DNA from 3 places in the Methylocystis echinoides genome. Region 3 is predicted to be linked to each of the others. Evidence: riboswitches for the same ligand, from Rfam matches in the RefSeq annotation. Region 3 holds a riboswitch; each other region holds the start of a gene.
What was found. Region 3 has a riboswitch for cobalamin ahead of RVU70_RS00395 (TonB-dependent siderophore receptor). Riboswitches for the same ligand answer to the same signal wherever they lie in the genome.
Positions count from the first base shown of each region.

Region 1: another riboswitch for cobalamin. It lies ahead of RVU70_RS21195 (TonB-dependent receptor); the one in region 3 lies ahead of RVU70_RS00395 (TonB-dependent siderophore receptor).
Region 2: another riboswitch for cobalamin. It lies ahead of RVU70_RS01230 (CbtB-domain containing protein); the one in region 3 lies ahead of RVU70_RS00395 (TonB-dependent siderophore receptor).

Region 1 covers NZ_CP156087.1:57,363-64,800, reverse strand. The annotation lists gene RVU70_RS21205 (adenosylcobinamide amidohydrolase) at 120-767, shown strand; gene RVU70_RS21200 (hypothetical protein) at 849-1,316, shown strand; cobalamin riboswitch at 1,910-2,108, shown strand; gene RVU70_RS21195 (TonB-dependent receptor) at 2,226-4,805, shown strand; gene RVU70_RS21190 (hypothetical protein) at 4,885-5,478, shown strand; gene RVU70_RS21185 (hypothetical protein) at 5,615-6,184, shown strand; gene RVU70_RS21180 (carbon-nitrogen hydrolase family protein) at 6,243-7,019, opposite strand; gene RVU70_RS21175 (cobalamin-binding protein) at 7,375-7,438, shown strand, end outside.
Region 2 covers NZ_CP156084.1:238,295-245,732, reverse strand. The annotation lists gene cobW (cobalamin biosynthesis protein CobW) at 1-1,010, opposite strand, end outside; gene RVU70_RS01235 (CbtA family protein) at 1,007-1,675, opposite strand; gene RVU70_RS01230 (CbtB-domain containing protein) at 1,695-1,877, opposite strand; cobalamin riboswitch at 1,926-2,119, opposite strand; gene cobO (cob(I)yrinic acid a,c-diamide adenosyltransferase) at 2,155-2,769, shown strand; gene RVU70_RS01220 (hypothetical protein) at 2,936-3,118, opposite strand; gene RVU70_RS01215 (30S ribosomal protein S2) at 3,538-4,557, shown strand; gene tsf (translation elongation factor Ts) at 4,691-5,617, shown strand; gene RVU70_RS01205 (SDR family oxidoreductase) at 6,023-6,916, shown strand; gene pyrH (UMP kinase) at 6,998-7,438, shown strand, end outside.
Region 3 covers NZ_CP156084.1:78,875-86,312, forward strand. The annotation lists gene RVU70_RS00375 (efflux RND transporter periplasmic adaptor subunit) at 1-703, opposite strand, end outside; gene RVU70_RS00380 (TolC family protein) at 700-1,938, opposite strand; gene RVU70_RS00385 (FixH family protein) at 1,935-2,336, opposite strand; gene RVU70_RS00390 (hypothetical protein) at 2,636-2,773, shown strand; cobalamin riboswitch at 3,191-3,390, shown strand; gene RVU70_RS00395 (TonB-dependent siderophore receptor) at 3,511-6,084, shown strand; gene RVU70_RS00400 (hypothetical protein) at 6,150-6,731, shown strand; gene RVU70_RS00405 (hypothetical protein) at 6,812-7,366, shown strand; gene RVU70_RS00410 (cob(I)yrinic acid a,c-diamide adenosyltransferase) at 7,432-7,438, shown strand, end outside.

The sequences.
Region 1 (7,438 bases), on a different replicon from region 3:
GCTCGGAGGCCGGTGTCTAGGCGGCCTTCGATCGAGCAAACGCGCGAAGCGCCAATTGACCGCGGTTCCTCGCAGTTGCAGAAAACCGGTGCATCAATGACAAGCTGTAAGAGATCGTGATGCTGTTGAAGACGTTTTTCGAATCCGTTGAGCTGCACCGGGATTACAAGTTTGTCAGCCTACGGTTTCGCCGTCCCTTCAAGGTGCTCTCGACCTCCGCCTCAAACGGAGGTCTCGCCGATGACCTCGATATCGTGTTCAATCATCAATGCTGTGAAGCCATGGGGCACGAGATGCACCAACTCATGAAGGCTCACCGCCACCCCGCAATATACGACTCCCTCCTATTGACCGAACACGATCTTGCCGCCGCCACTGCTGCAGGGCTCGGCACCGCGGCGAATATGAATAATCTTTGCATCGCTGAAGAGCAATTTCGCGACCTTGCCGTGGCGACGATCGCGACCGGCGGCGTCGACGGGAATGCGGCCCGCGCTGGCGATCCGTCGTCCTATTATGAGTTCAGCGGAGTTTTCGAGCGCTTCGGCCCTATTGGGCCCGACCAACATGGAACAATCAACGTTATGCTGGTCATCAACACGCCTGTGTCGGATGGCGCGCTCGTTCGCGCGGTGATGACCGCAACCGAGGCCAAAACGGCCTTGTTGCAGGAGTTGTCGGCGCCCTCGCGGCAATCATCACAGATCGCCACGGGAACTGGCACCGATCAGATTGCCGTGATGGCGCCCGCCGATGGACCGCTCTAGCTAACCTCAGCAGGACATCACAGTAAGCTCGGAGAATTAATCGGCCGTACGGTCCATCGCGCCGTCAAAGACACGCTCGCCTTGCAAAACGGTCTCACGCCAATCCGTCAATCTTCCTGCGCCCGATTGCTCGAACGCTTCGGCTGCCAGCCGGACACTTTGTTCGAAGAGATAAGTCGACGCTTGCCGGCTGCATTAGCGGCGCTGGCCCGGCAAAACGACCACGATCTGGACCGCGACCCATTAACTGTAGCAGCGGTTGCAGCTCTTGTTCATCTTCACGACCAGCTGTCCTGGGGTTTGTTGCCACAAACCTGTTGGCCCGATATCGCCTGCCGACACGGGGCCCACATCGCAATTGCTGTCGCCGGACGAACGGAACGGTATAAGGATTATTGTAATCGACTAGCCAGCACCTCCGGAATTTATGAGCCCAGCAATCTTGCAACGCTCGTGGCGACCGCGCTTGCTATGGGATTTATCGACAAATGGGACAAAACCCTCATGCGCCTTGACAACGTCGTGACAACGTCCGGATCAGCCGAATAGCGGGTCCGCCAACTTGTCCGTCGGCTTGCATTGCCACGGAGGTTTTCCCGGAAGGAACAGATACGCGACGCGATCGAGAGCGTCATTCTTACTTGTCATAAGGCCTGGCGTAAAAAGCGCTTTTGCGCAAGTTGAGTTGCAAAAGTAGGGACTTTGCTGCGCGTCTTGCTCCATAACTCCGAGTGAGCGCCTTCGGTGGTAAGGGCGGCAGGTTGCGGCATCTCCGAAGTTCCGCGTGCACAAGTATAGTATCGATTTCTGCCTTTTCCTGTCGAACCGACGGGGTGGGGCTTATGGACGCGGCGCGACTGGGCGACCGTTTCGGGGAATGACTCTCGGCCAACGGCAGGCAGCAAAGATCGGATTCACCGCATTTGATTTAATGCTCTTCCCGTTTTGCCAGGGGCGATCAAAGCGCAAGCAACTCGAAGCAGCGTCATGTTGTGCCTAGGTCACGACGAAAGCTTCCGCTCAAGTCATGGAGGCCCGGGGGTTCATTCGCCGTCGCGTTCACGGTTGATGCGGAATCGCAACGGTCCATCGAATCTTTGCGCTGCTCTTATCCATACGGCTTGACTAGTCCGCCTGCTACAGGCTTTTATGATCTCGATGGTTCCCTTCGGGGATCAAAACGGGAATTCGGTGCGCGCGAGAGCGCTATTCCGAGGCTGCCCCCGCAACTGTGAGCGGAGAGCCTTCGAGCCAATATGCCACTGGGGAAATTTCCCTGGGAAGGCGGCTCAAGGCGACGACCCGCGAGCCAGGAGACCTGCCATCATTCGTGGTCACGCGCGATAGCGTCGGTCGGGGTGCACCGAGGCGGTCGATCTCCATCTTGGGCTAGTTGTCGCCCATGATGGACTCAGACCTTTCGCAGTGACGGTCCACGTCTGCTGCGAGCTCATGCTTATGAAATCCCAATTCCCGAAAGCCCACAAAGACCGCAATTGCGGCGTCTTGCGGCGTGGCTCGCCCTTCCTACCCTGCGTCCTTTCTGTGATCTTTTCGGCGCCGGCTTTCGCCCAGGAGGTGCTGCCGGCGATTGAGATCGGCACGCCGAAACCGAGCCCCAATCGCGGCGCGAGCGGCGGCGGCGCCACGACGGGAGCGCCAGCGGCTATCGAACAGGCCGCTGATGGCAACGGCACGCAAATCGGGCCTGGGAACAACGGGCAAATTTGCGCCGATGGGATCTGCAATAATCCCACGTCCTACGCCGCGCCGATCGAGTCGCTAGGGACCAAAGTCAACACGCCGGTCATGGACGCGCCGGTCACGACCAAGATGGTCACCCAGCAGATGCTTCGGGATCAGCAGGTCATCACAATCGATCAAGCACTGAAAGACGTCAGTGGCGTCGCGTTCTCGGGGGGCGGCAACGCGGCGGTTGGGAACGCGTTCACGCAAATCATTCTTCGCGGCTTTCCGACACAAAACTATTTCCGCGATGGTTTCCGGATTGACAGCTTCGGCGTGGGTGGCTTCGGCACGTCCGCAGGAGTCGCCAGCGTCAATATGGCGAATGTGGAGAGCGTCGAAGTCCTGAAAGGGCCAGCCGCCATCCTCTATGGCGCGGTGGAGCCAGGCGGCATCGTTAACATCAACACAAAGCAGCCGCTGGATAAGCCAGCATTTTCATTGCAGCAACAGTTCGGTAGTTACGCCGCCTACCGCACGGTCCTCGACGCCACAGGACCCGTCACTCAAAACAAGGATCTGCTCTACCGCGTCATCATGTCGTATGAGAACGACGGGTCATTCCGTTCGCTCGATTACGCCACAAATTTTATGATAAATCCCGTCCTGCGATGGGATATTGACGGCGGCACCTGGATCAGGGCGTCCAGTCAATTTCAACGAAACAATATGAATCAAGATAATTTCTTCACCCCGTATTTCGGGATGTTCTCCCCTCTTTGGCTTGGACGCAGTTTCAACTGGGGGCCGAGATCGCCCTACAATCAGCAGGAGGACTTTACCGAAGTCACGTTTCATCACGACTTCAATAAAGACTGGTCGTTCCAGCAAACCGCCTTTGTGCAGTTATTTCAAAACAATATGCTAAACAACGGCGGTTCTTCCTTCATCACTGACTGCGTGACCCCTGGAAGCTCGTCCTGTTATTTACCTTACCCGCCTTACTATCCGCCGCTTCAAAACAGCGTCGTTCTGTTTAACACTTCTTCCCCGCTTAACACCAGGCAGGCGGAATATTCGACGCAGGCCAACCTGGTTGGCCATTTCGATACCGGGTTTCTCGAGCATACTTTGCTTTCCGGAGCCGACTACTATCGTTTGAATTTTAGAAGCTCTTATCTGTACACTGCCTATCCGGAACAGATCGGTCTGTTCGGCGCGCCGGTTCCTTATAGTCCCGCATATAACGCTTATCCCGGCAGCGCCACGACCCAGTACTCTGACAATGTCGGTGCCTATCTTCAAGATCAGATCAAGTTGCCATATGGCTTTAACGTCCTCGCTGGCGCCCGCTGGCAATATCTCAACAGCAGAACGGGGACCAGCAACTCCGACATCTGCGGGCCCTTCGCCATCAACCCAATTGCAGGACTTGTCTTCCCCTGCAATTATGACGCAATCCTCACGACGAAACAGCTCGTCGGGCAGAGAGTCACGCCGCGTGCCGGGCTTCTGTGGCGACCGCTCGAGTGGATCAGTTTCTACGGGAATTACACCCAGTCCTACAGCCCGAATTACAACGGCAGGCTCGTTTACGGCACGAACGACCCGGCGCCCCCGAGCGCCGGCGAGCAGGAGGAGGGAGGCGTCAAGCTTTCTCTGTTCGACGGGAGACTTCAGGCCACGGCCGCCTACTACCATCTGGTCAAGACCAATATTCCCGTCTCCCTTCCCTTCAGCTTTACGTCGAGTTTCCAATACGTGAATGTTGTAGGCCAAGCGCGCTCTCAGGGTCCTGAGCTCGACATTCAGGGCGAGCTTCTGCCTGGCTGGAGCGTGAACCTCGCCTACGCCAACACCGATGCAATCATCGCCAAAACCAAGCTGAATCAATTGTCGGCGCCGGCCCCCGGGCAACCGGTTCCCTTCGTTCCCCGAAATGTCGGAGCGTTATCGTCAGCCTATGAATTCAAGGACGGCTTGTTGAAAGGGCTGAGAGTGGGGGCGCGCTACGATTATACCGGCTACCTTCCCTTCGCTCGCACGGCGAATGATGGGACTTATATCGTTGGCCAGTCTACGCCGCGCTATGGCCTGATCGGCCTCTTTGGCGCTTATGAGTACAATTTCGACAAATATAAAGTCATTTCCCAACTCAATGTGAGCAATCTCTTGGACAAGACCTACTTCGTCACGGGCGGCTTGGGGCCGACGGCTTTCGACCCGTATCATCCTTACGGGGGCGCGTTCCTGACTAATCCCGAAAGCGTAGGGTGGAACATGCAACAGTTAAACTTCAACGTCATCGGCGCGCCACGTACGTTTCGTGGGTCGATCAAGGTGTCGTTCTGAGCCCGCGCGGCGACTTTGGCGCAGGTTCAGGGGAACGGTACCAGCGCTCCCCTTACTGCTTTCAGGGACAAGAAATCGCATGACCAGTAGAGATGCTGCTGAATCGTCGCCCACACGAGTCGTGGAGCCTGACGGAACGCCTTTGGACGTGTTTTCCCTGCCGACCGATCCGGCGAGCCTCGAAGAGCTGCTTCGGGACCTCTTCGAGAACCATTGGCGAGAAATCACCTTCGGCATTCTCATTCAGGGCGCCGCCTGGGAGATGAAGACCGATCGCCCACCGACGCGCATCGGCATGCTCGACGGCTATTTGACTGTCGCTTTCGGGGTTCCGCATTTCCACGTCTGCATTGGCGAAAACAAGGGCCCGCGTAACCGGCCGACGTCGCCGGAACTGGCCCGCCATCGGCGCACGGCGCGGGCGGAGATCTACCGCCGGATGGGGCGCACCTGCGTGCCCATGTCCTGGGGCGTTCAGCTCTTCAATGGCGCAAACGAGCAACAGATCACGGTCCTGCTGCCGAACCCGTTCCTGCATCCAGAGACCGACAAGATCCTGAAGGAACCCGACTGGTCCCGTCTCGCCTTGTGGGACAAACTCCGGGCGCGATGGTTTGGCCTGACCGACCCCGACCCGATCGATCGTTCGGCAGGCCGCTTCGCGCATGCCTGACCGTTTCGCGCATCCTGGCGGCCGATTCAAGCTACGGCCGCCAGGTTTCATCCTCCTCGTCGAGCGGAAACTGCCGAAGACGAGCGGAGCCGATGGCCGAAGAGTTTCAGCCATCGCCAACCTAGGGAGACCTGAAATGACCACAATTGATTTGGCTTCTTCGCACATCGCGTCTTCTCCATCGCGTACGGCGATCGGCATCGGCGCGCTCACGATCGCAAGCGTTCTGACGACGGTAGGCTTCGCCTGCGCGGTACCGCTCGCCGCCTTCGCGGCGATCGCGGCCATGTCCTTCGGCCGTCGCGAGGCGTTGGCGTCGATCGGCGCCGTGTGGCTGGCCAATCAGGCATGGGGCTTCACCTTTATGCACTATCCCATGGATGGCGAGACCTTCGCTTGGGGCGGGGCGCTCGGGATGATCGCCGCGCTTTCGTGCGAAGCAGCGGGGCTGGCTACTCGGCGCTTCAAGGGAGTGGTTGGCGGCGCCATTGCGTTTCTTGCGGCTTTCCTCGTTTATGAAGGGTTGGTGCTCGCGATAGATCTTGCCATCGGCATGAGCGCCGAGGACATCGCGGCCGCGACCGCTGGGCGGGTTTTTCTGATCAACGCCTGCGCCTTCGGCGGCCTCTGGGCTTTGAAGACTGTCGTCGCGAGCGCCGGGTCTCGGCGCAAGGTGTCGACGACACTGGCGCCCCACCGAGCCTAAAGCATTACGCGGAGCGCCCGACTTCCAGTCGGCGCTCCGTCGCATCTGTTCTCCGCGGCTATGGAAATGGCGCTATTTGAGAATTCCCGACAAGCTGGTTTGTCTCGAAATTCCAATCCACCAAGAAAATGGCGTTCCGCGGCGCCGTGAAACTGATTATCCTTTTGCCGCCACATGCGACGACGCTTTGGGCCGTGACGAAGCCAATCTGACGTTCTTGCCCGGTGCGATTGCAGACGAAAATGGGCAACGACGTCCTCTGACTGACGGCTTCCCATTCGCCGTTGGGACCATGTAGCCCAGGCCCCCAGGCAGCGGATGATACAAGCGCGCGCGCGCCCTGATCTGCAAGGGCTTGGGCGATCCACGGCGTGAAGGCGTCCGCGCAGATGAGCAGACCGACAAGCCCAAATCCATCGACAGGGATGGCGTGAACGCCGTCCCCAGGCGAAGACCATGACTCGGCGCCGACACGCAGGGTGTTGATCTTCCTGTGACGCCCAGCGATTCGACCTGTCGGATCGACGGCAATCATCGTGTTGTACAATTTGTTCCCGTCCCGCTCGGGGACAGAAAGGAAGACGGTCGTGCGACGTCTGCGCGCGAGGTCGACAACGCCCTGAACCCACGCGTCGGGTTGGCTTTCGATCCAGTCAGTGCCTATGTGCTCAGCGAACTCATATCCAGTGGTCGCCAATTCGGGCGTAATCACCCAATCTGCGCCAGCATCGGCCGCGGATGCAATTCCCGCCTCGACGAGTTGCCGATTTTGTTCCAACGCGCCGGGGACCGGAGCCAAGTGCAAGAGAGCAATCCGCTTTACAGGAGCCGTCATATCAGTGAACCTGCTCGCCCAATTGTCCCGTTCCGACAGTCGCTAGAATAGGCCGACAAGGATCTTCGCCTTGTAGGTAGCAGGATCAGGCCTGGCCCAGTCTTCAAAGATGCAATATCGTTCCCGCCGATGGAAGCCAAGCTCGTTCGATAGGAACTGCGAACATGAGCGCTCCGAGTCTTGCCGGTGAGACGGAGAGCGCTTCGTTTTTTTCCCATCACTGTCGACCCCGTCGCTGGCGTCTTGTTTGCCTGTTGCTGACGTGCTCTCCTTGCAACGAAGGCCGGCGGATTCTTCAAAGTCAGGCGCCGTTGCCTGGCACCGCCGTCCTCTGTCGTAATCCAAGGCGAATAGCATGTATCCGCCCACACGAATCGTCTGCTTGACCGAGGAAACGACCGAAACCCTTTATTTGCTGG
Region 2 (7,438 bases), 160 kb from region 3:
ATGGCGTCGCGATCGAGACCCTTCTGGCCGATCACGACGAGCCGGCTCGCGCGCTCTTCGCCCGGATTCCAGGCGCGATCGAAATGGTGCTGGATGCGCGCGCCGACGCCCTGCACGAGCAGCCGCATCGGCTTGCCGGCGACCTCGACAAAGCCCTTGATGCGCAGCACGTCGTGGGCGCGCGCGACGTCTGCGAGTTTCGCAACAAGCGCAGCCGCGTCGGACGCGGCGGGCAGGCTCACGACGAAGCTGTCGAAGTCGTCGTGATCGTGATCGGGCTCGGCGTCGTGATGCGAGGGGCGATTGTCGAGATCATTTTCCGCCGCCGCAGCAAGTCCGAGCAGCACGAGCGGATCGACCCTGCCTTCATGCGCGCGCACGAGTTTCACCGCCGCGCGCGCGCCCGACGTGAGACGCGCGGCCACCTCGCGCGCTTCATCTTCGTCGAGCAGATCGGTCTTGTTGAGGATGACGAGATCGGCGCAGGCAAGCTGATCCTCGAACACCTCTTCGAGCGGATTGTCGTGGTCGATCGTCTCGATCGCGGCGCGTTCCTCGGCGATCGCGTCAAGATCGTCGGCGAAGCGGCCTTCCGCCACCGCCTTGCCGTCAATGACGGCGATCACGCCGTCGACGGTCAGCCTCGAGCGGATCGCCGGCCACTCGAAGGCCTTTACCAGCGGCTTGGGCAAAGCGAGGCCGGACGTCTCGATGATAATGTGATCGGGCCGCTTTTCATGCGCGAGCATCGCTTCGATGGCCGGCACGAAATCGTCCGCCACCGTGCAGCACAGGCAGCCATTGGCGAGTTCGACGATATTTTCGTCGGGGCAATTCTCGACGCCGCAGGCGCGCAGAATGTCGCCGTCGACGCCGACGTCGCCGAATTCATTGATGACGAGGGCGAGACGACGGTCGCGGGCGTTCTCCAGCACGTGACGGATCAGCGTGGTCTTGCCGGCGCCCAGAAAGCCGGTGACGATGGTCGCTGGGATTTTCTGCGCGCTCATGCCGCCTCCGTTTCATCGCGTGACGAGAGCCGCCAGACGAGGCCGGCGAGCGCGCCGGCGAGCACCCAGCATGTCGCCTGCACTGCGAGCGACGCGGCGGCGAAACGCGCGGCGAGTTCAGCCGGAACCGTGCTTTCGGGCGCCGCCGGCGTCGGCCAGAAAAAATGCGGGGCGACGAGCATCGCGACGCCGAGCGCTCGGGCGACGACGGAGTCTCCCCGTAAAAGCGCATAAAGGCCCGACGCCGTCGAAACGGCCGTGGCGAACCACCAAAGCTGACGGCCCACAAGATCGGTCTCCGCCGCGCCGGGAAGCTGCGGCGCGAGGCCGAGGCTGGTGGCGAGGCCAGTGGCCGCGAAAGCGCAGGCGCCCCACAGCGCGGCGCGGCGCGGGCCGATCGCATCGCCCGACGCCAGCATGCCGGCGAGCAGGATCAGCGCATAGCCGATGCAGACGGCGACGGTTGCAACGCTCGTCGCCGCGGTGCGCCGCAGGCCCTCGAAAGCGGGCGCCGACTGTTCGGCGGCGTCACGCGCATGCTGCGCCGCCTCATAGACCTCGGCGGCGAGGATGAGGGGAGTGGTGGTGACATGCTGCAGGGCCGCGACAGCGAGTCCCGCAACAACGCCGGCGACGAGGCCGGCCGCCAGAAGGCGCGCGATCACGGGTCGCGTGGCGCGGCGATCAGTGACACGGGAAAGAGAGCGCGTGGCGCGAATCATGCGCCGCGTCGTGAACGCTCTGGGAATTGGCGAAGCCGGCGCCGTAGACGAGGCCGACGCCAAGCACAAAGGCGACGAAGGCGGCTTTGAGAACTTCCGCGCGCGAGGTTGCAAGCGAGCGGACGGCGGCGGTGTTGGTCGTCATGCGACGTCTCCCTGCCGCCCCACCGGCGGCGAAATGTTGCGACAGGCGATGAAGCATCGCCGCGACGGCAGGTCTCCTGGCTTCCGGTGCATCATCCGCGCCGCCTTCCCAAGCCTTTCGCTCAGTGGCCGATGGCGCAGCCTTCCCGGTTACAGTTGCGGGGGCAGCCGCGGTTTTGGGGCGTGCCCGCACCGCGTTCCCTGTTCGCCTTCTTGCGAAGGACCGTCGCGACCAGTCATATGCGTTGGTTCTGTAGACGTCAAATGAGGAGTCCGGCTTGACGGAAGAGGAAAACGACGCCGCGCGCCGCCACCGCGCCAAGATGGAAAAGCGCAAGGCCGTGCAGGACGCCGAGGTCGCCGGCAAGACCATCGCGCAACAGGGCCTGCTCATGGTCCACACCGGACCGGGCAAGGGAAAATCGACTGCGGCCTTTGGTCTTGCCTTACGGGCGCTTGGCCACGGCTGGAAAGTGGGCGTCGTGCAGTTCGGCAAGGGCCAGTGGCGCAGCGGCGAGCGCGAGATGCTCGAAAAGCTCGGCCCGGTGTCCTGGCATACGCTGGGCGAGGGCTTCACCTGGGAGACGCAGGACCGCGCTCGCGACGAAGCGGCCGCGCGCCGCGCCTGGGACAAGGCCTGCGAATTGATGGATGACCCCGACGTCCGCCTGCTGGTGCTCGACGAGCTGAATATTTCGCTGCGCTACGACCATCTCCCGCTCGAAGAGGTTCTCTCCCGACTCGGGTCGCGACGCGCCGACCTTCATGTCGTCGTCACAGGAAGAAACGCCAAGCCGGAACTGATCGCGGCCGCCGACCTGGTGACAGAAATGACGCTGGTGAAACATCATTTCTCGGCGGGCGTGAAGGCGCAGGCGGGGATCGAGTTTTAGTCCGACAGGCGCGTGCGCATGGCGTCGCGCCGCTCAAAAAAGGAGGCCGACGCTCGAGCTTGTCGAGACCGTCGGCTCCCATTTGCTCGACCACATAGAATATGGCCGACCCTGCAAAGACGAGACCGGGAGCGAAGCCCCCGGCAAGTCCATGGCAGGGGTATGATTACTGAACCATGCGAACGGTGCGGCCGACGCCCGGATCGGTGCCGTTGCCCGTACCGTTGGTGCCCTCGGGGGAGATCCAGTCCGGAACCCACGTGAGAGCGACGATGACGAAGCCGACGAAAGCGGCAACCCAGATCAGCATCTTGCCAATGTCGCCGGAGTTGTGAACGTTGACGGCCATGCGTTTTCCCCCTGTTGTTTTTTTACCAGAATGCTTGCCGCATCGAGGTAACCCTAGCTCGATTCAAAACGCTTGGCAATGCGCCTGTAAAACCGGTTTTTAAGGGTTCAAAATTGCCATATAAGCCAATAAGTTCATGGCATTAGACTGCGACAACAGGTCGCGGAGGAAATAATTTTTGCGTCGCAAAATTTAAAGTTTTCGCCCTCACGGGTCCTTTCCCGGCGGGCTGCTCGGGCGCGCGCGGGGGTCGGCGCGCAACCGGCGCGACGAGGCTATTGCTCCTTGGCTGCGCTTCGCCTATAAGCGCGCGCATCCCACAGGCGAAAGTCTCACGGCGTCTGATCCAAGACGTCGTTTCCGGTGGTCGGATTTCCGGCCCGTCCAAGCTTTCGCCGAGGCTCAACCGGAGAAAAAACATGGCGATTCCCGATTTTTCCATGCGCGGCCTTCTCGAGGCGGGCGCTCATTTCGGCCACCAGGCGCATCGCTGGAACCCGAAGATGGCCCCTTATATCTTCGGCGCGCGCAACAACATCCACATCATCGACCTCGCCCAGACGGTGCCGCTGCTGCATCAGGCGCTGAAGGTCGTCTCCGACACGGTGGCCAAGGGCGGCCGCGTGCTCTTCGTCGGCACCAAGCGCCAGGCGCAGGACCAGATCGCCGACGCCGCCAAGCGCAGCGCGCAATATTACATCAATTCCCGCTGGCTCGGCGGCACGCTGACCAACTGGAAGACGATTTCCGGCTCCATCAACCGTCTTCGCAAGCTCGACGACCAGCTCTCGGCCGGCGCCCAGGGCGTCACGAAGAAGGAACGCCTGCTGCTGACGCGCGAGCGCGAGAAGCTCGAAAAGGCGCTGGGCGGCATCAAGGACATGGGCGGCACGCCCGACCTGATCTTCGTCATCGACACCAACAAGGAGCAGCTCGCGATCAAGGAGGCCAACCGCCTCAAGATCCCGGTCGTGGCGATTCTCGACACCAACTGCGATCCCGACGGCGTGACCTTCCCGATCCCCGGCAATGACGACGCCGGCCGCGCCATTGCGCTTTACTGCGATCTCATCGCCAAGGCGGCGATCGACGGCATCTCCCGCAGCCAGGGCGCGCTGGGCGTCGACCTCGGCGAGGCCGAAGCGCCGGAAGCCGAGCCCGCGGTCGCCGACAGCGCTGGCGCCGGCGCGGCTTATGAGTCGACGGAAGCCTTCGAGCTTCTCGCCGCCCCGCGCGGCGCGCCCGACGATCTCGCCAAGCTGAATGGCGTCGGTCCGCAGCTCGTCAAGAAGCTCAATGACGCCGGCGTCTTCCATTACTGGCAGATCGCCGCGATGACGCCCGCCGACGTCGAGAAGGTCGACGCCGATCTCAAGCTCAACGGCCGCATCTCCCGCGACGGCTGGGTCGATCAGGCGCGCGCGCTTTTGTCCGCGTAACGCGGACCGTCATTTTTTGGCTTTACCCCGGGCGCCGGCTCTTTCCTGAGCCGGCGCCCGTCGCAATAAACGCCCCAGAGAGCCGGGAAGCCGCCCGCATGCTTCCAACCGGCGAAACAGAAGGATTTCAACCATGGCCACGATCACCGCCGCCCTCGTCAAGGAACTGCGCGAGAGCACTGGCGCCGGCATGATGGATTGCAAGGCCGCGCTCACCGCGACCGAAGGCGAATTCGAGGCTGCGGTCGACTGGCTGCGCAAGAAGGGTCTCTCCAAGGCCGCCAAGAAGGCCGATCGCGTCGCCGCCGAAGGCCTGGTCGCCGCGCTGACCGGGGACAAGACCGGCGTCGTCGTCGAGGTGAACTCCGAGACCGACTTCGTGTCGCGCAACGCCGACTTCCAGACGCTCGTTAAGAACATCGCCGAAGTCGCGCTGAAGAGCGGCAAGGCTGACGCCGCGGACCTCGGCGCGCAGGCCTATCCGGGCGGCGGCACGGTCGCCGAGAACGTCACCAGCGCCGTCGCCACCATTGGCGAGAATCTCACGCTGCGCCGCGCAGCCGCGCTCACGGTCGGCGACGGCGTCGTCGGCCGCTATGTGCACGGCCAGGTCGTCGACGGCCAGGGGAAGATCGCCGTCATCGTCGCGCTGGAGTCTACGGGTGACAAGGAAGTTCTCGCCAAGCTCGCCCGCGAGATCGCGATGCATGTCGCCTCGGCCAATCCGCAGGCGATGGACGCGTCGGGCCTCGACCCGGCCGTGGTCGAGCGCGAGGCCAATCTGCTGCGGGAGAAGAACGCCGGCAAGCCGGAGAACGTGCTGGCCAAGATCGTCGAGTCGGGCGTGAAGACCTTCGCCAAGGAAGTCTGCCTGCTCGATCAGGTCTCCAACCACCCGGAGCACAACGGCAAGACCGTCGCGCAGGCGGTGAAGGAGCTCGAGGGCAAGGCCGGCGCGCCGATCGCCATCAAGGGCTTCATCCGCTACGCGCTCGGCGAGGGCATCGAGAAGCAGACGAGCGACTTCGCGGCGGAAGTGGCCGCGGCGGCGAAGGGCTAAGGCCCCGCGGGCAGGCCGGGGCGCTCACGCCTCCGCCGCGCCAAAAACCAGGCATTCATGCCCCTCATGCTTCGAGACGCCGCCTTCGGCGGCTCCTCGGCAGGAGGGGCTTTTCATTTTTGCGGCGCTCACTGAGGCCTTATCCAGCCGCGCGCGCCGCGCGCGTGCGAAGCACGAGGCCGCCTCGCAATCCGATCAGCAACTGAGCGGGCGGGACGATTCATTTCCTTCGTTTCCGCCGGGCCCGCGGCCGAGCATCCTGAAACAATCCCGATTCCCCCGCGTTTCGCCGATTGGCGGGGCGCCGGGAGGGTTGCGATGCCTGCGCATGAACATCCAATCGAAGAAACCATCCGGGAGAATGTGTCGGTCAACGGCATCGAGAGCGAGCCGGTCGCGCCGGGCATGACGCAGGGAGATGGTCTGCGCGATCCGCGCGAGCTTTATCCCAAGCCGCCCTTCGACAAGCAGCCGCAGCCCTGGCCGGGCCTTGCCTGCAAGATGCGTCCGCGCCCCGATCACGGCGAGATGAGCTATCGCGGCTCGGACCGGCTCGCCGGCCGCCGGGCGTTGATCACCGGCGGCGATTCGGGGATCGGGCGCGCCGCGGCGATCGCCTTCGCCCGCGAGGGAGCGGACGTCGCCATTAATTACCTGCCCGAGGAGGAGGAGGACGCGCGCGAGGTCGTCGAGCTCATAAATGACGCCGGCTGCAAGGCGGCGGCGCTTCCCGGCGACATACGCGACGAGACCTTCTGCAAGCGGCTGGTCGAGGACGCCGTGGCCGAGTTCGGCGGGCTCGACCTTCTCGTCAACAACGCCGCGCGCCAGCATGTGCATGAGTCCATCCTCGAAATCACCACGGAAGACCTCGACTGGACCTTCCGCACCAATCTCTACGCGCTGTTCTGGATCACCAAGGCCGCGATCCCGCACATGCCGCCCGGCTCGACCATCATCAACACGACCTCGATCACCGCCTACCAGCCCTCGCAGCATCTGCTCGATTATGCGGTGACCAAGGCCGGCATCCTGAATTTCACCTGGGGTCTCGCCAAGCAGCTCGCCTCGAAGGGCATTCGCGTCAACGCCGTCGCGCCCGGCCCGTTCTGGACGCCGCTGCAGCCGTCGGGCGGACAGACGCAGGAGCATCTGACCGAATTCGGCGGCGACACGCCGCTCGGGCGCCCCGGCCAGCCGGCGGAAATCGCGCCGCTTTACGTGCTGCTGGCGTCGGCGGAATCGAGTTACGCAACCGGCCAGGTCTTCGGCGCGACGGGCGGCGAGACCGGACCGTGAGCGCTGCTCACGCACTTGCGAAGGCGGCGCTCGGTTCGTATGTAAAGCGCGCCCCGCCCGAGCAAGACAGCGAGATCCGCCATGCCCGACTACGCTTCGAAGCGATACAAACGCGTGGTCGTGAAGCTTTCGGGGGAGGCGCTTCAGGGCTCCTCTCCCCATGGGCTGGACGCCGTTACGCTGGAACAGATCGCCAGGGATCTCGCCACCGCCTCGGAGAACGGGCACGAGATCGCGGTCGTCGTCGGGGGCGGCAATTTCTTCCGTGGAATCAAAGGCGCGGAAACCGGAATCGAGCGCGCGCGCGCCGATTCGATCGGCATGCTCGCGACGGTCATGAACGGTCTTGCGCTGGAACAGGCCGTGGAAGGGCAGGGGCGTCCGGCGCGTTGCCTCTCGGCGGTGCCCATGCCCTCGTTGTGCGAATCGTTCTCGCGCCGCGCCGCGCTGCACCATCTCGCCAAGGGCCGGGTCGTGATCGCGGCGGGCGGCACCGGCAATCCCTTCTTCACGACCGACACG
Region 3 (7,438 bases):
CCGCCGGGCCTGAATTGAGCACCGCAACATATTCCGCGGCCGCGCTCGACAGGTCCGGCCCGTAGACGCGCATGAGCGATTGGCCCTTGCGAACATAATCGCCCTCCGCGACCTTCCGGACGGAGTCGATGAAGCCCTCGAAGCGGAGAGCGACGACCGCTGACCGGCGCGGATCGAAATCGACGCGCCCCGCCGCACGCACAGGGATGGCGATGGGCCGCCGTTCGACCTGCTCGGAGCGAACACCCGTTCTTTGCAGCTTTCCGGGACTTATCGCGACCGTCGGCGCATCCTGCGCCTCGTCCTCGTAGACGGGCACGTAATCCATGCCCATGGGGTCTTTCTTCGGGACCGGCGACGTATCCGCCAGCCCCATAGGGTTGCGGTAATACAGGACTCGGCGGCCGGACGATCGCTCCTGCGCAGGCTCCGCAGCGGCCGAGAGCTTTTCGTCGAAATTGATGTCTTCGCTCGCCCGGACCCCGACATAGTCCTTGCCCGCGGCGTTCTTCTTCGGGGTGGCGGAGAAGAACGGACGATCTGGGTCACGGTAATAGATTATCGGACCCGCGCCCGCGGTTCTCTGCGTCGCCGTGTTGCTTGATCCACGCCACAACCACGGACTGCGCGCGACGAGATAGCCGGCCGCGCCGAGCGCCAGCAGCGTCGTGACAAGAGTGAAGACGAGCGGACCGCGTTTCATAGGGGGCCTCCGGCGAGGCGTTCGAGGTCGGCGTATTTGCTTTGCTCCTCGACCCGGAGCGCGAGAAGCTCCAGTTCAACGGCGCGAAGCCGTCGCTCAGAGTCGAGCAGCGTCGAAAGATCAGTTGTTCCGGCGTCGAACCCCTTCTGCGCCGTCTCGACAGAAAGCTTGGCCGGCGGCAGCTGGCGCTGCTCGAAGATCTTGAGGGCCTTGCGGATCGCCTCCAGACGGAACCAGGCTTCGGCCACCTCGCCGTCGATACGGATTCCCAAAGCGTCGTTTCGAGCCTGCGCAGCGCCGAGACTGGCGCTCGCGGCGCGCTGCTCGGCGTCCTTCGCCTCATATTGGAGCGGCACCTTAAACCCCAGCAGGAACATCCCGCTCGTGTCGCCATCCCGGCGCTGCACCAAATTTGCGCCGGCGGTAATGTCCGGATAGTAGTTGAGGTCGGTGAGTTCCTTCGTCCCGGTTGCCGAGCGCACCTGCGCATGCGTCGCCGCAAGCTGAGGGTTGCGCGATCTCGCGAGTTCTTGCACGCCGGCGAGGCTCATCTTGGTCTTCAATGTCGCAAACCCCTTGGGCGAGGCGAGCAGCGCCTGCGCCTTGCGCCCGATGAGAGCGTTCAGCCGGGCAGCCGCAGACTTTTCCTCTCCCTCCCGGCGGACCACGTCCGTTGCGGCGTTGGCGGCTTGGAGCTCCGCCTCGATCAGCTCCTGCTGGTTGACCGAGCTTGCGCCGTAACGCAGGCGCAAAATCTCGGCGAGCTGATCGACCCTTTGCTGGAGAGACCTCGAAAGCTCGACGGCGCGATGCGCCGCATTGTATTGCGCGTAAGCGGCCTTTACGCGCGCGACGAGATCGAGTTCGATGGCTTCGCTCCGGCGCCGGGCCGCGTCCGCGTCGGCCGACGCGATGCCTTTCTCGAGATCGGTCTTGCCCCACAAGCGGAAGGTTTGCTCGGCGCCGACCCAGACCTGCCCGACGCCCTTGTTGTTTACGTCCCAGGCCTGGAGAGTGACGGTCGGGTCCGGCTGCACGCCGGCGGCGCCGACCCGGTGAGCCGCGGCGTCTGCGTCGAGTATCGACGCCGCTAATTCCGGGCTCAGACGCCTCGCGTAACCCACGACGCTCTCTGCGCTAGAGCCGGGCGCCGCCTCGCGCTCGCCGCCGATGGCTGGCGACGCCGCTGTAGCAATGGCGATCAACATTGGCAAAGTGAGGCGGCGCATGGTCATGGGGTCGCCTGTAAAACCAGACGGCCTTGCAGGGTCTCCGTCTCGCCCTGGACTTTCGCCGCGAGTGAGATTCGCCAGCGTCCCTCAGCGGTCAGATCGACCTTGAACCGGTAGAGACCAGGCTCGGGGCTTTTCACCGCTTCAATCGCGCTCGTCATCTGCTCCATGTCATCGGGGGCCATATCCAGACGCATGGCGAAGATAACCGCATCCGAGACCGCCCGATCGTCGGGCTTATGAATCAGCCGAACGTCAACGACGGCTTGGCCCTTCTTGACCTTCTCTCGGACAAGCTTGAACTCGTAGTCCCTGATGTCTGCGACCGTGGGCGTTGAAGTCGACAGAAGCCCCAACCCAAGCAGAGCTCTTGCAACTCGCCGCAAAACAGAAGCGCTCATAAGAATGATCTCCTGCTTCCAAGCGGAAGCACGGTGACGGACGGTATCTCGGCGCCAAAGGCGGGCGCACGCACGATGCAGCGCAGGTCAGCGCCCTCAAAACCGAGGCTCTATTTGCTCGGCGTTCAGGAGATTGGAGGTCGCAGATGGGGTGGGCCGGTGAAACCAAGACGCGCGTCGTCGTCGCGCGGCGGTGGCGCACGGAAGCTGCGGACCTCGATTGCTTTCCCGATGATGGCGAGAGGCGCTAACTGAACAGCGCCGCAGACGAGCGAGTCGCAGCGCCTTGGAACCGCGCCATGGTCGCCGTGGCCATTATGCCCGCCGTCGCCAAAAGCCATCTCTGCGCAGGGATGGGCGTCCGGGGAGGCGAACGCATTCGTCCCCGCCGCCGCGAGAGCCGCGACGACGACGAAGGCACAGACGAGAAGGCGTAGCCAGCTTCGCTGCATAAACACCCCTGGACGGACTCCAGATTAGCACGGCAAGTCCTGCGTCAAAAGTCTTTGTCATTGTCTCGAAAAGGATGTGCAGACCAGCCAAGCTGGCGTGCGCTGGGATTTTGCAGAGATGAAATTCGCCGCATCAGCGCAAAGGAGGCGTTTGCATATTTGACAGAGCATGCCCTGCGCGAGCTTCGCCGATCTCCGGCGCTTGCACGAGCGGGGATGGAAATCGGACTTAACGCGAACTGTCCTACATTTCTCGAGTCAATCAGCGAAAGTCTGCTAGCTCGGCGGACGGGACGATCGGCGCCGTTTGCGCGGCAGGGCGACGACTCTGCATCAGATGGCCGCGCGGCGATGGCGCCTTTATGGCCGGCCACAAATGTCTTGACATGGTGTTCGGTCTGCTTCGTTATTGCCGCCGATGGTTCCCTTCGGGGATCAAAAGGGAACTCGGTGCGCGCCTGACGGCGCTATGCCGAGGCTGCCCCCGCAACTGTAAGCGGCGAGCCTTAGAGCCACAAAGCCACTGGGGAACTTACCCTGGGAAGGCGGCTCAAGGCGGCGACCCGCGAGCCAGGAGACCTGCCATCGATCGTGGTCACGCGCGAGAGCGTCGGGCGGGGTGCACCGAGGCGGTCCAAAACTGTCGTCACGCGCCTTAGGCGCTAATTCGGCAGTACAAGACCTTTCGCAGTGACGGCCCACGTTGCTGCGAGTCTCGGCTCATGCATACTCTCTCCTCGACCGCCGCCAATGGCGGCATTTACGGCGTCGCGCGCCGTCGCCCGTCCCTTCTTTCCTACATCCTTTGCGCGGGCCTCGTTTCGCCGGCGCTCGGCCGGGAGACGCTTCCGGTTATCGAAGTCGGCAAGCCGACGCCCACCGGGACGCGCGCGGGAAGCGCCTTTTCGAGTGGGGCGACCGCGGACGGGCAACAGGCGGAAGCCAACGGCGGCGGCACGGAAATCGGTCCCGGCGACAACGGGGAAATTTGCGCCGACGGCATCTGCAACAATCCCGCGTCCTATGCCGCGCCGATCGGGTCGCTCGGCGCCAAGGTCAACACGCCGGTGATGAATACGCCAGTCACGACGAAGATGGTCACGCGGCGCATGCTCGAAGACCAGCAGGCCATCACGCTGGACCAGGCGTTGAAGAACGTCAGCGGCGTGACCACCTCGGGCGGCGGCGACGCGGCGCTGGGCAATTCCTTCCGACAGATCATCATTCGCGGCTTTCAGACGCAGAACTACTTCCGCGACGGTTTCCGGGTCGACAGTTTCGGCCTCAACTTCGCCGGCTCGAGCAGCGCCGAGCTGGCCAATGTGGAGAGCGTCGAGGTGCTGAAAGGCCCTGCCGCCATCCTTTACGGCGCGGTGGAGCCCGGCGGCATCGTCAACATCAACACAAAGCGGCCGCTCGCGAAGCCTTCCGCCTCCGTGCAGCAGCAGATCGGCAGCTACGCCTCCTATCGCACGGTCGTCGACGCCACCGGGCCGGTCGCCTCCAACAAGGATCTGCTCTACCGCTTCATCCTCTCCTATGAGAACGACGGGTCGTTTCGCAGCTTCGACTACACAAGAAACATGATGGTCAATCCGGTCGTCAGATGGAACATCGACGCCAGCAACTGGATCAGAGCGTCGACGCAGTTCCAGCACAACAATATGAATCAGGATTGGTATTACGTTCCTTATTACGGGATGTTCTTGCCCCTGTGGCTCGGGCGCAGTTTCAACTGGGGGCCGCAGTCGCCATACGCCCAGCAGCAAAACTTCAGCGAGGTGACCTGGCATCACGACTTCAGCAAGGATTGGTCGATCCAGCAGACCCTGTTCATGCAATTCTTGCATGCCAATTGGCAGAACAATGGCGGAACCACCTCCATCTCAGACTGCATAACGCCGGGAAGCGCCAGCTGCTATCTGCCCTCGGTCAACTTCATTCCTTTCTATCAGACCTACTCGCCGAACAATGTCCTGCTGAACTACGGATCATATCCGTCGGACAACAGACAGGCGGAATATGCGACGGCGATCAATCTCGTCGGGCATTTCAACACCGGCGAACACGCCAGCCATACTTTGCTTTCCGGAGCCGATTACTATCGTTACAACTTCAGCGGTCAGAACATGATCCCGCAGTATCCCGGGACGGTCGCCATGTTCGGCGCCCCCTATCTCCCGACCCCCATCGGCGGGCTCGTTCCCTACAACGCCACACGGCAATCCGCCGACAATTACGGCGTCTATCTGCAGGACCAGATCAAACTGCCGTTCGGCCTTCACGTGCTCGGCGGCGCCCGCTGGCAGTATATCGACAGCCGAACCGGAGCCTCCGACAATATGAATTTCTGCGGGCCGTATTCGTCGAACTGGCGTTCGGGCGTTGCGATCCCGTGCAACGTCGCCACGATGGCCAGCACCTCGCGCTTTGTCAGCCAGAGGGTTACGCCGCGCGTCGGTGTCTTGTGGCGATCGCTGGAATGGCTCAGTTTTTATGGAAATTATGCAGAATCATACAGCCCGAACTACGACGGCAAGCTGGTCTACGGCACGAACGACCCGACCCCGCCGAGCGCCGGCGCGCAAGAGGAAGCCGGACTGAAGTTATCGCTATTTGGCGACAGGCTTCAGGCGACGGCGGCCTATTACCATCTGGTCAAGACCAATATTCCAATCGGCGTCCCCTATGACTTCAACCACGTGACGCTCGTCGGTCAGGGGCGTTCGCAGGGACCGGAACTCGACATTCAGGGCGAGATCCTACCCGGCTGGAGCCTGAATCTCGCCTACGCCAACACCGACGCCATCACCACCAAATCAAATCCGACGCACCTCGGCGTTCCCGTCGTCGGACAGCCGATCCCCTTCGTTCCTCGCAATGTCGGCTCCCTGGCTTCGGCCTATGAGTTCAAGGAAGGTCAGCTGAAGGGTCTGCGCGTGGGGGCGCGTTATGATTACACCGGCTATCTGCCCTTCTTTCATGCCGCAAACGACGCCAGCTATATCTATGGCCAGTCGACGCCAAGCTATGGCCTCGTCGGTCTGTTCGGCGCCTATGAGTTCAGCCTCGACCAATTCAAGATCGTCGCGCAGCTCAATGTGAGCAATCTCCTCGACAAGACCTATTTCGTTACCGGCGGATTGGGTCCGCAGGCCTTCGACGACGCCCATCCCGGCGGCTACGTCGTGCCCTATACGAATCCAATCCAGGTGGGTTGGAACATGCCTGGTTACAATTTTAACGTCATCGGCGCCCCACGGACGTTTCGCGGTTCGATCAAAGCGTCGTTCTGAATGTGACATGCGGCTACGCCTCTCGTGAGCGGCGCGCCAAAGAAGAGGAAGAGAAGGTGGACGTGATGTCAGAGGTTGCTGAACATGCTCCAACACGAGTGGTCGAGCCGGACGGAACGCCGCTCGACGTGTTCTCCCTGCCAACGGATCCGGCAAGCCTCGAGGAACTACTGCGCGACCTCTTCGAGAACCATTGGCGAGAGATTACATTCGGCATCCTCATTCAGGGCGCCGCCTGGGAGATGAAGACCGATCGGCCGCCGACGCGGATCGGTATGCTTGACGGCTATCTGACGGTCGCCTTCGGCGTCCCGCATTTCCATCTGTGTATCGGAGAGCACAAGGGAACCCGAAGCCGTCCGACGCCGCCGGAGGTGGCGCGACACAGACGCACGGCGCGGGCGGAAATCTATCGCCGGATCGGGCGCTCCTGCGTGCCCATGTCCTGGGGCTTACAGCTCTTCAATGGAGCCAATGAGCAGCAGATCACGGTGCTGTTGCCCAATCCCTTCCTCCATCCGGAGACCGACAGGTTTCTCAAGGAGCCGGATTGGTCGCGCCTCGCCCTGTGGGACAAGCTTCGGGCGCGATGGTTCGGCCTCACCGAACCCGACCCGATCGACCGGTCCGCGCGCCGCGGCGCATAGGCGCGAACGCTTCACCCGGCGGAATCGCTCCTCCTCGCCGAGGACAACTGATCGTCATCCTCAAAACCAAGGAGACTGACATGAGCGCACGATATTTGCCTTGCTTCCTCTCGCGGCCCGCCATCGGGATCGCGGCGCTCGCGGTCGCGAGCGTCCTATTCACCGTCGGCTTCGCCTGTGCGGTTCCGCTCGCGGCCTTTGCGGCGATCGCCGCGCTGTGCTTCGGGCGGCGCGAGGCGCTTGTGGCGACCGGCGTGGTCTGGCTTGCGAATCAGGCGTGGGGCTTCGCCTTCATGCATTATCCTCTCGACGCTGAGACCTTCGCCTGGGGCGGCGCGCTCGGCGTCATCGCTGCGCTCTCATGCGAAGCCGCCGGTCTCGCGCATCGGCGGTTGTCTGGCCCCTTGGGCGTCGTCGCCGCGTTCCTGTCAGCTTTCCTCGTCTATGAAGGCGCGCTGATCCTGATCGATCTCGTCGTCTTGGAGGGCGGCGACGATTTTGCGCCGGCCGTCGCGACCCGGATTTTCCTCATCAACGCCTGCGCCTTTGGCGGTCTTCTCGCGGTGAAGACGCTCGTCGCCGGCTTGACGCCGAGGCCCGAGGGAGCGGCGACGCTCGCGCCCCGTCACATCTGATGCACATTGCGGAGCGCCTGGCGAAGGCTGGCGCTCCGAGCCTTTTTCCCATTGAAGGCAACACGATGACTG